Regions from separate parts of the Methylobacterium aquaticum genome, predicted to be linked through region 1. Evidence: riboswitches for the same ligand, from Rfam matches in the RefSeq annotation. Region 1 holds a riboswitch; the other holds the start of a gene.
What was found. A riboswitch is a leader RNA that binds a small molecule or an ion and turns the genes downstream of it on or off. The one in region 1 is predicted to bind cobalamin.
Positions count from the first base shown of each region.

Region 1 (5,624 bases):
TTCTACGAGGCGGTGACGGGGCTCCCCGCTACCCGCTACACGCCTGACTTCGCCGAGTTGCGCACGACGGGCGCGACGCTGGCGGTCGGCAGCACGCGCACCCTGGCCCTGTTCGGCCGTGACGCCGTTGCCCAGGCGGCGGCCAACCGCAGCGCGATCATCGAGTTCCGGGTCGGTGATGTAGACGCGGAATACGCACGGCTCGTGCCCGACCTTGGTTCGGCGCTGGTGCAGCCGCCGACGACGATGCCATGGGGCAACCGCTCGCTGCTGCTGCGCGACCCGGACGGCACGCTCGTCAATCTGTTTGCCCCGGTGACGGCGGAAGCCAAGCAGGGCCTCGACCAACCATAACCTTTGTTGGGATTCGATCGTCCGCGTCCTACGGGTCGGAAGCGGACACCTGCCCGGCGGAATTAGTGATCCTTGGCGGTAGCTGGCGGCTGCATGAACTCGATCGTCGCGCCGTCAGGACCAACAGCGTAGATCACCCGCGTTCCAGCCCGCGCACCGCTCGCGATCGGCTGCGGCGTGCCTTGCGCCTTCCAGCCGTAGGCGGAAATCCGCATCAGGAGCGCGTCGATGTCATCGACCACAAGGGCCAGATGCGCGAAGCCTGGGTCGAACGGCTTGGCTGGTACGCTGGGTCGGTCCGGACCCTGATACTCCAGGAGTTCGATCGTCTGATCCGCCAGCGAAACGATCGCTAGGCGCACCTTCGCCCCATGCGCTCCGGTTACCTGACCGAGGAACTCGCCCCCCATCTCGCCCGTCCGCACGAGGCGTGCGCCGAGCCCATCGACCCAGAACCGAAGTGCCTCGTCGAGGGAGCCGACCGCGAAGCCGACATGATCGGCGCGCTGTACATGGATGCTCGTGTGTTCCGTCATGCAGGACGTTCTACCGGCAAAGGGACCGCTCGTCTGCAATAGGTCGGAAGCGGCTGCTGACTCGCCCGAACGGTAGGAGCGGCCCGCCGCCGATCTCTAAACGGCGAGCCCCTCTGCCTACCAGCCGCTGGCGTTCCGCAGCACCTGCTCTCCCTCGCCTCGACGCCGCTGCTAATGTTCTATAAGGCGCGCGACCCGGGCTAGGACCATCGCTTCGCGAATACCCTATCGGGCTCGGCAGTCAGTCAATTCACCCTCAAGCTCGCGGATGTGATGACGGGCGTGGGCGAAATTGGCTTCGATCGTGGTGATGTGGTCGACCACAGCGGTGACCACCTCGCCAATCACTGGACGCCTCCCCAGACCATCTTAAAACAAATCGCATGATCAGGGTCCGCGAAACCGATAAAGCGGGTCTTCGGGAATTGCGACCATCCAGGCGCGTTCTCATCGAGCCACTCACGCACGTCTTCGAGAAGGATGGGATGGTAGCACATCTGCCAAATCCGATATTGGGCGGCGCGACGCAGTCGATGCGTCACCGGGTACTCCGCCCGGAAATGGGCCAGCTTCTTGGTCCGATCCTCACGATCTTCGCGCGCCGTCGCGTCCTGACGCGAGCGCCATTGTTCCCGGTAGAGCATCATGGACGCAGCCACCTCAAACCACGCCGTATGGTGGGGTTTGGCGAAGCCGATGTAGCTCCCGCCCACGGAGGTATAAAGCAAGCCCCACCCAGGACAGTGCTCATCAAGCCAGTCTCTGGCGCATGGCATGATCTTGAACGGGGGAATGACCCAGTTTGCACTGACCGAGCAATAATGTTCGGCATTAAGCCGCTGGGAGCGCGGGTAATTCTTCCTGAAGGCAGCGGCCTTGATAGCAGCGCACTGCCTCTCAGTGCGGGACGAGCCCTTCGGGATGCGGGGAGCCATCATCGCGATGCCTCGGGAAGATTCAGCCATTCGCTCGACGTCGAACAGGCATTCACGCAATCATTGTAGTAACACATACTGAAAAATGGTCCGTGTAGGTGACCATCTCTTTTTAGCAGGCCGCTACAGCGAATCGAAAACTTAAATTGCTTGATGGAGGTTTGTTTTAATTTGACATTAAGAAAAAATTGCGTTGCTCATGGCGTGCATGGCTGCAATAATAAATAAATTGTCACAACGAATATTTTCGTTTATTGTCGTTCAAGATACTGCTCAGGGTGATCGCAAGATCCTGATGGCTGACCCGGCCAAAACACTATCCCGGAGATTGAGGTGCTTGGACGCGTGAAGGCGTCGGCCGTAGACGGGACGGATGAGGTGAGAGCAACCGATCGGGCGGACGGTCCCTTGAAGTAGGGCAACGGCACGGCTCCCGGACCGACAGCGATCGGTGAAAGGCACGTAAATGATGATCCAGGCCGTTGTAGAATTTCGGCTGGATCACGTGGAGGTCGAGTTCGTCAATTCGCTCGATCCCACGAATGCCCCGAAAGGGGCGACCGTCATGGCATTCAAGCACCAGCATTGGGCAAGACCCGGTTGAGAAAGGGCTCCGACACTTCGTCGTCGAGCACTCACCCGGACCATCCCGACCAAGCACTTTACGAGGGTGCGCCAGAGATAGGGCTGCAATGCAGGTACAGGGTGACCGCCTGCCTCGGAGAGATCCGAGTAAGTAGCTGATTGACCGTTTCCGACTCAGTGCGAACGAAATTACATCTCCTCTTCCACAGCGCTTATTCGTTGAGCGTTGTGGAGGGGGAGAAAAGCGTAGGATCTAGTGCGAGACGAAGGAGATCGATCCAGAAGTTCTTCGAGAGCGGGTTGGAGGCGAAGTAGTTCCCCTCCCATGCGCGCCTGAAGTCCTCGGCGGAGGCGCGTAAGCGCAGTAGCCGAGGGCGAGGACGCCCGGTGAGGTCGAAGCCGAAGGCGTAGATCTCGCCGCAACGAGTTTTAGGAACAAAAACTTGAATTCGACGAACTCGTGCGATAGTTATTCCGACATCGGACCCGTAGAAAACAACACCGATTTTCTGCTAAGTACAACGAGTGCATGGAGGTGAGCAGGACTTCTGGCTTTCCATGAAGGCACATGGGAAGAACTCGTCGAGTTGGTAGCCCGGCAAAGCCTTTTTGGGTGCCGGAACGGCGGTCGTGCAACTGGAACAGCAGCGCTCAACCCCCTCAGTCGTACTCGCGCTCGGGTTCGGAGCCGCACACGGCTCATGATTACCTGCGCCCGTACAATCTCCCCCGGTGCTATCGAGCACGACCGCTGTGTCGCGGCCAGGGCACGGCTAACGGGATTGTTGGCCATCGCGTTGACGCCGAACACAATCCTCGCCAAGGGTTGTTTTGACGGTTCCCCTCGGGGATCAAAAGGGAACGCGGTGAGGCGCGCGAGCGCCAAGACCCCGGCTGCCCCCGCAACTGTGAACGGTGAGTCTTCCGCCACCAAGTCACTGGATGGAACCCATCCGGGAAGACGGCATGAAGGCAGCGACCCGTGAGCCAGGAGACCTGCCGTCAGTCGTGGTCACGCGCGAAGCGCGTCGGGCGGGGTGTCCTGGCGGGTGTCGATACGGGTCATCGGGATCCGGGCGGCCTTGTTCGCGGTGACGTGCCACTGCCGTTACCCAGGTCCCGCCCGTGCCTACTTCCCGCCTGTCGATAGCTCCATCGGTTTTTACGTGCGCCGCGGCGCTCCTGTTGGCTCCTCCCGCTGTCGCTCAGGAGGCGGCAGGCGAGATCCGCCTCGACGAGATCGAAGTCGCTGCGCCGCGGCCCGCGTCGTCCAGCGCTGCCGCCAGCGCCGGGTACGTCGGAGGCATCAGTGGGATCGGCGGCGGCCTTCGCCCTGTCGATGCTGCCAGCGCCGGGATCATCTCGGGCGCCCAGATCAACAGCCGCCCCGTCACCCGCCCGGGCGAGGTGCTGGAGGAAGTGCCGGGCCTGATCGTCACCCAGCATTCCGGCGAGGGCAAAGCCAACCAGTTCTTCCTCCGCGGCTTCAACCTCGACCACGGCACCGACATCGCCATCCACGTCGACGGCATGCCGGTGAACATGCGCACCCACGCCCACGGCCAGGGCTACGCCGACCTCAACTTCCTGATCCCCGAACTGGTCGGCGCGGTCGAATTCCACAAGGGACCGTACTTCGTCCGCGACGGCGACTTCGCCTCCGCGGGCTCGGTGCGGATCGACTACCTCGACAAGCTCGACCGGAACCTCGCCCTCACTACCCTCGGCAGCTTCGGCTTCAAGCGCGGGCTCTCGTCGGCCTCGGTGCCGCTCGGCGCGGGCAACCTCTTGGTGGCGGGCGAGGCGCAGACCTACGACGGGCCGTGGGTCGTGCCCGACGCCCTGCGCAAGCTCAACGGCGTCGCCCGCTACAGCCAGGGCACCGCGACGGACGGCTTCGCCGTCACCGGCATGGCGTATTGGGCCAAGTGGAACGCCACGAACCAGATCCCGGAGCGGGCGGTGGCGGAGGGGTTCATCGGCCGCTACGGCACCCTCGACCCGACCGATGGCGGCGACACCGGGCGCTTCTCGCTCTCCGGACGCTGGAGCCAGTCGGACGCGGGCGGCATCACGCGGGCCTCGGCCTACGTGATCCGCTACCAGATGAACCTCTGGAACAACTTCACCTACTTCCTCAACGACCCCATCAACGGCGACCAGTTCCGCCAGCGCGACGCCCGGGTGCTCGGTGGCGGCGAGATCAGCCGCGTCTTCCAGGGCGACCTGTTCGGGTTGCCGATGGAGAACGAGATCGGCGTGCAGACCCGCACCGACGACATCCGGGTCGGCCTGTTCAACACGACGGCGCGGCAGTACCGCTCGACCGTGCTCGACGATCGGGTGTTAGAGGCGAGCGCGGCCTTCTACTACGAGAACCGGGTGCGCTGGACCGACTGGCTGCGCACCAGCGTCGGCTTCCGGGCGGACGGCTACTATGCCGACGTCCGCTCCGACACGCCCGCGAACTCGGGCCGCGCCCGCGACAGCATCGTCAACCCGAAGCTCGGGGCGGTGTTCGGGCCGTGGGCGGATACCGAGATCTACCTGAACTACGGCGGCGGCTTCCACTCGAACGACGCCCGCGGCATCACCGCGACGGTCGATCCGGCGAGCCCTCTGTTCAACATCAGCCGCTCGCCCTTCCTGGTGCCCTCGACGGGCTACGAGGTCGGGATCCGCAACCGCTCGATCGCCGGGTTGGAGACCAGCCTCGCCCTGTTCCGACTCGACTTCGCCTCCGAGAACCTCTTCCAGGGCGACACCGGCACTACCGAGCCGAGCCGCCCGACGCGGCGCTTCGGCATCGAATGGAGCAACCACTACGCGATCACGCCCTGGCTGCGGCTGGAGGGCGATCTGACGATCACCAACGCGCGCTTCTCCGACCGCGATCCTGTCGGCCAGCGCGTGCCGGAGGCGCCGACCACCATCGCGTCGGCGGGCGTCACCTTCGGCGAAGGCCAGGGCTGGTTCGGCAGCTTGCGCTTCCGGTACTTCGGCCCCCGGCCGTTGATCGAGGACAACTCGGTGCGCTCGAAGCCGACCGCGCTGCTCAACGGTAGGATCGGCTACACCTTCGACAATGGCGTGAGCCTCGCCCTCGACGTGCTCAACCTGACGAACGCCAAGGCCGACCAGATCACCTACTACTACGAGTCCCGCCTGCCCGGAGAGGCCGCAGCCGTCGCCGATCGGCACTTTCACCCCGTCG
Region 1 is NZ_CP043627.1:2,901,266-2,906,889, forward strand. Features, by position in the region: gene F1D61_RS13260 (VOC family protein) at 1-354, shown strand, start outside; gene F1D61_RS13265 (VOC family protein) at 417-890, opposite strand; gene F1D61_RS13270 (hypothetical protein) at 1,235-1,828, opposite strand; cobalamin riboswitch at 3,229-3,428, shown strand; gene F1D61_RS13275 (TonB-dependent receptor) at 3,635-5,624, shown strand, end outside.

Region 2 (5,624 bases), 1.6 Mb from region 1:
TGCCGACCTCGTAGCCGAGGCCGGTCTCGGGCGCGAAGGGGCCGCTGAACGACGCCGAGAAGGCGTCGGGTCCGGTATTGGGCCGGAAGCTGCGGCCGACATTGGCGTAGAGGGAGAGTTCCGGCAGCGGCTGGTAGACGAGGCCGGCCCGGGGCGAGGCCGCGAAGGTGGTCTGGTCGCTCCGCACCCCGGTGGTGCGCTCCCGGAACGATTGCTCGAAGAAATCGAAGCGGACGCCGACCAGCGCCTTCCATTGCGGGTTCAGGGTGATCTGGTCCTGGGCGTAGAGCGCGGTGTTGGTGAGCTGCTCGACGCCGTTGGTCTGCCGGGTATAGGGCGGGAGCGGCCGGCCGTAGACCGGGGCGTAGAGGTCGAGGGAGTAGGGATTCTGGCGCAGGTTCGAGCGGATCTGCTGGTAGGTGCCGTCGGTGCTCTCGCGCTCGAAGCCAAGCAGCAGGGTGTGGCCGATCCCGGCGGTGTCGAAGCGCCCGACCAGCTCGGCCTGGCCGAGGGCGACGGCCGCGCGATAATTGCGGAAATTGCGGTCGCGCAGGGCCGTGCGGTTGTCGGCACCGAGGCCCCGCACCTCGACCGCCTCGCCGACGAACGAGTTGGAGTTGAGGTAGGTGGAAAGCCGCATCTGCCAGTCGGCGTCGAAGCGGTGGTCGACCCGCACCTGGAGCGTGTCGCTGGACTGGTCGATGCGCAGGCCCGGCTCGCCGAGGAAGCGCGAGATCGGCAGGAGGCCGAGCTGCCCGTTGACGGCGACGACGCCGCGGTCGAACACCGCGCGGTTGCGGAGGAACTCGGTCTCGACCGTCACCTTGGTGTCGGGCGTGATCTGCCAGCTCACCACCGGGGCGACGAGGAGCCGGTCGCCGTCGACGAAATCGCGAAAGCTGTTCTGGCGCCCGGCGGCGAGGTTGAAGCGGTAGAGGACCGTACCGTCCTGGTTGAGGCTGCCGCCGGAATCGACCGTGCCGCGAACCTGCTCGAACGAGCCCCATTGCCCGCCCATCTCGACGAATCGCTCCGCCGTCGGCTGCTTGGTGATGATGTTGACGAGGCCGCCCGGGTCGCTGCGCCCGAACAGGCCGCCGCCCGGGCCCTTCAGCACCTCGATCCGCTCGACGTTCTGGGCGTCCTGCTGCGGCGGGAATCCGCGGGCCAGGGGAAATCCGTTCTTGTAGATCTCCGCCGTGGCGACGCCGCGCACGGCATAGCCGAGGGGCGAGAGGCCGCCGAAATTGTTCTGCTGCACGATGCCCGGCGTGTAGGCGACGACCTGCTCGACGCGGGTCGCCGCGAGATCGGTGATGACCTCGCGCGGGGCGACCGTGACGACCTGCGGCACGTCGCGCTGGGGCGTGTCGGTCTTCGTGCTGCTCACCGCCCGGTCGGCGCGAAAGCCCGGGGTCGGGCCGATCAGCCCGATCGTGCCGGCCGCCGGCGACAGCGTCGGGAGCGCCCCCTCCACCACGACCTCGTCGAGGGCGATAGTTTCCTGTCCCGCGCGGCACCGGCCGCAAGGGTCACCCCCAGGGCGGTCGCCAGGATCGGCAGCGGGCGGTGAAGCGGACGGGTTCTCACGAGGCACACTCGATGTTGCAGCGAGGCTGCGTCCGGGCGAGCGGCAGGCCGCGCCCGCGCGAAGACGATCGCACGGCGCACGGCCGGAGCGCTCCCCCGGGCCGCACCGCCCGCGGGACGTGACCGCGCCGACAGGCGCGCGCGCAAGGCAGGTCTCCTGGCTCGCGGATCGTCGATCCCGCCTCGCCTTCCCGGTGCGCGGGCACCAGTGGCTGTCGGCGGCGGGACCTCTCCGCTCACAGTTGCGGGGGCAGCCTCGGTCTCGCCGCGAATGCTCACGCACTCGATGGCCCACCGAATTCCCTCTTCGCCCCGAGCTCGCGCCCGGGGAACCTTGGCGGCACCATCCATGGCAGGCCGACCGTGCGTAAGCAACACTCGGAAACGCAATGTAATAATGTTGCCTGCCCTGTGTCCACAGGAACACACCGCGGCGGGAGCCTCCCGGCTTCTACTCGCCGCGCAGGAAGGCCGCCGTCGCCGGGTGGAGCCAGGCCGCCGGGACCGCCTGCGCCAGGTCGCGCGGGTCGCTCGGCCGCTCATGGGGCAGGCGCCGGGCAAGCGCCGGCTTCGCCTTGTCGATCGCCGCGACGAGGCGGGACACCGCCGCCGGGTCGAGGCCGGGCTTGCCGAGGACGAGGCTCCAGGATCCCACCGTCTCGATCGCCGCGTCCTGGCCCGGGAAGGTGCCGGGCGCGACCGTGATGCGCCGTAGCGACGGGCTCGCCGCGAGGATCGCAGGCAGTGCCGTCGCCGAGGGACCGAGGAAGCGGGCCCCGCCCGGCCCCTCCGCCATGGTGCGGAAGCCCGGCCAGCCGGTGCCGCCGCCGAACAGGGCCGCAGCTTGGCCCGCCCGCACCATTGCCGGGCCGTCGCCGGCATGGTCGAGGAGGATCGGCCGGATTTCGTGATCGGGGTCGATGCCGGCCCCGCGCAGGATCGTCCGCCCCATGGCGGTGAGGCCGGAACTGCGCGTGCCCAGGGCCACCGGCCGCCCGCGCAGGTCGTCGAGGCTGCGGACCGGGCTGTCGGCAGCCACCACGAACAGGCCCGGCGCCGCGTAGACCGGCGCGACCACCGTCACGGCAGGCAGCGTACCCTGCCCGGCCAGCACCTCGTAGGCGTATTCGCCCTGGACGAGGCCGAGATCGACCCGCCCCTCGCGCAGGAGGATCAGGTTCTCGGTCGAGCCCTTGCTGGCGCGCAACTCCAGGGTGAGATCCGGATCCACCTCCCGGATCGCCGCCGCCAGCGCCGCGCCATAGGCCGGGAAACCGCCGCCGGGCGTCGCGGTGGCGAGCACGAGGTGCAGGGGTTCGCTTGCCCGAGCCGAGGCGAGGAGGCCGATGAAGGCGGCAGCGGCGATCAGCCGGCGTTTCGACATGGTGGAAGTGTCCTCGATCGGCCCGATCGGCACGGCGCGCATGGGGTGCCGGCGATCCAGCGCAAGCCGTGCTACGCCCCTGATCGGGCTCGTTATCCCGCCTCACGGTATACGATCGTGGCATGAAGCCCATAGGGCATCTGTCCCACCCACGACCTCATCCTGAGGTGCGACTGAAAGGAGCCTCGAAGGAGGGCTCCCGATGTCGCAGCGGTCACTGGAGCCCTCCTTCGAGGTCAGTCCATCTCCGATAGACTGACACCTCAGGATGAGGTGAGTGGACAGGGCATTATCGATTGTCAAAAGCCTTCAGGAAAACCCTGTTCAACAGGCTTGGAGGCTCCCCATCCGACACCCTCACGCCGCCGCGATCCCCTGTCCGGGCGCCTCGCTCGTATGCTCGGAGAACTGCTCGATCGGGCCGGGGCGGCCGAGGAGATAGCCCTGGGCCTCGTGGCAGTTCTCCGATCCCAGGAAGGCGAGCTCGGCCGAGGTCTCGACGCCCTCGGCGAGGACCGGGAGGCCCAGCCCCCGCCCCAGACCCAGCACCGCCCGCATGATCGCGGCGGTCTCGTGGTTCACGTCGACGGCGCGGATGAAGGAGCGGTCGATCTTGATCTTGTCGAACGGAAAGGCGCGCAGGTTCGACAGCGACGAGTACCCGGTGCCGAAATCGTCCATGGCGATCCGCACCCCCATCGCCTTGACCCGCCGCAGGGCGGCGAGCGCCCGGACCGGATCGCGCACGAGCGCCGTCTCGGTGATCTCGAGTTCGAGGCGGGCGGGAGAGAGGCCGGTGGTGAACAGCACCTCGTGGACGAGTTCGGCAAAGCCCGGGGCGTGGAGCTGGATCGCCGAGACGTTGACGGCGATGCGCAGGGGCTTGTCCCACGAGGCGGCCTCGCGGCAGGTCTCGCGCAGGACCCATTCGCCGATGCCGAGGATGCTGCCGGTCTCCTCGGAGATCGGAATGAACTGGTCGGGCGGGACGTTGCCCCGGTCCGGGTGCTGCCAGCGCAGGAGCGCCTCGAAGCCGACCACGATCCCGGTGTCGATCGCCATCTGCGGCTGGTAGACGATCCGGAACTCGCCCCGCTCGACGGCGTGGCGCAGGTCGTGCTCGAGGGAGCGGCGGTCCCGGATCTGGGCGGCGAGGACCGGCTCGAAATAGCGGTGGACGCCCCTGCCGTGGTTCTTGGCGCAGTAGAGCGCGGCGTCGGCGTGGTTGAGCAGGGTCTGGGCGTCGTCGGCGTCGGTCGGGCAGAGGGCGATGCCGATGCTGGTCGCCAGGATCGGCCCCGTGCCCGCCCGCTGGTTGCCCTCGCGGATCACCCGCAGGATCGCCTCGGCCAAAAGCCCGGCCTCCTCGGGCCGCGCGACGGCGGGCATCAGGATCGCGAACTCGTCGCCGCCGAGGCGGGCCATCATCTGCCGCGGCCCGAGCACCGGGGCGATCCAGCGCGCCAGGGACTGGAGCAGGCCGTCGCCCATGGCGTGGCCGTAGAGGTCGTTGACGTCCTTGAACCGGTCGAGGTCGAGGCACAGCACCGCCACGAGGCCGCCGCCGGCCCGCGCCGCGGCGATCTCCTCGTCGAGGCGGGCGCGGAAGGTCGCCCGGTTCGGCAAGCCGGTCAGGGTGTCGTGATGGGCCAGGAACTGGATGTCCTGCTCGGCCTTGCGCCGCGCCCGCAGGTCGCGGACGGCGACCGCGTGGCAGGGCCGGTTGCCGAGCGGCCGGCGGATCACGTCCACCGGCAGCGCCTCGCCATCCGCGCCCCGCAGCTCGGCCTCGACGAGCTGGCCATGCGGGCCGGCATCGAGGCGGGCGACCACGGAAGCGGGCAGGATCTCGGTGATCGGCTGGCCGACCAGGGCCGCCGGCGTCCGGCCGATCATCTCGGCGAGGCTGGTGTTGACGGTCACGATGCGCTGTCCCTCGCAGATCGCGATCCCCTCGACCGCGGCGTCGGCGAGGCTGTTCATCAGCTCCTGCGCCTCGCGCCGGCGCCGGGAGCGGCCGTCGAGGGTCAGGCCGGTGAAGGCGAGGACGAGGAGCGTCAGGCTGGCAAAGCCGAGCGAGGCGGCGAACTGGCCGCCGAGGATCGCGGGCACGAGCCCGTCGCCGGCCACGCCGAGCGACACGACGTGCGGCAGCATCACGGCGCAGGACAGGAGCATGGCTCCGGCGGTGCGGCTCGCCGGGCTGTCGCGCAGGCTGCAGGTCAGGGCGAAGCCGGAGAGCACCATGCCGGCCAGGCCGGACAGGGCGATGCCGGCAAGCCAGGCCGCCCCCCCGCTCCCGGCAGGCTCGCCGACACCGAGGCTCCGACCGCGGCGAGACCCAGTCCGATCAGGCCGCCGCCGAGGGCGGGCGCGATGCGGCGGGGCGCCGAGACGGCGGCCCGCAGGCCGCACCCGGCGAAGATCACCATCAGCACGAGGCCGAGCAGCAGCACCTCGCGTCGCTGCAGCATCCCGTCGGGGTCGCGGATCGCGGCCTGCGCGATGACCTGGCTCGCCCACAGGCCGAACCCGCCGGCGATGGCGGCGGCCGAGATCCAGATCCCCCGGCTGGTGCCGCTGGTGGCGCGGGCGTGCTGGAGCAGGTCGATCATGGTGATCGCGGCGAGCACGCCGATCAGCAGCGACA
Region 2 is NZ_CP043627.1:1,292,505-1,298,128, forward strand. Features, by position in the region: gene F1D61_RS05660 (TonB-dependent siderophore receptor) at 1-1,477, opposite strand, end outside; cobalamin riboswitch at 1,721-1,942, opposite strand; gene F1D61_RS05665 (TAXI family TRAP transporter solute-binding subunit) at 2,042-2,974, opposite strand; gene F1D61_RS05670 (putative bifunctional diguanylate cyclase/phosphodiesterase) at 3,332-5,221, opposite strand; gene F1D61_RS33910 (hypothetical protein) at 5,197-5,624, opposite strand, start outside.
Region 2: another riboswitch for cobalamin. It lies ahead of F1D61_RS05660 (TonB-dependent siderophore receptor); the one in region 1 lies ahead of F1D61_RS13275 (TonB-dependent receptor).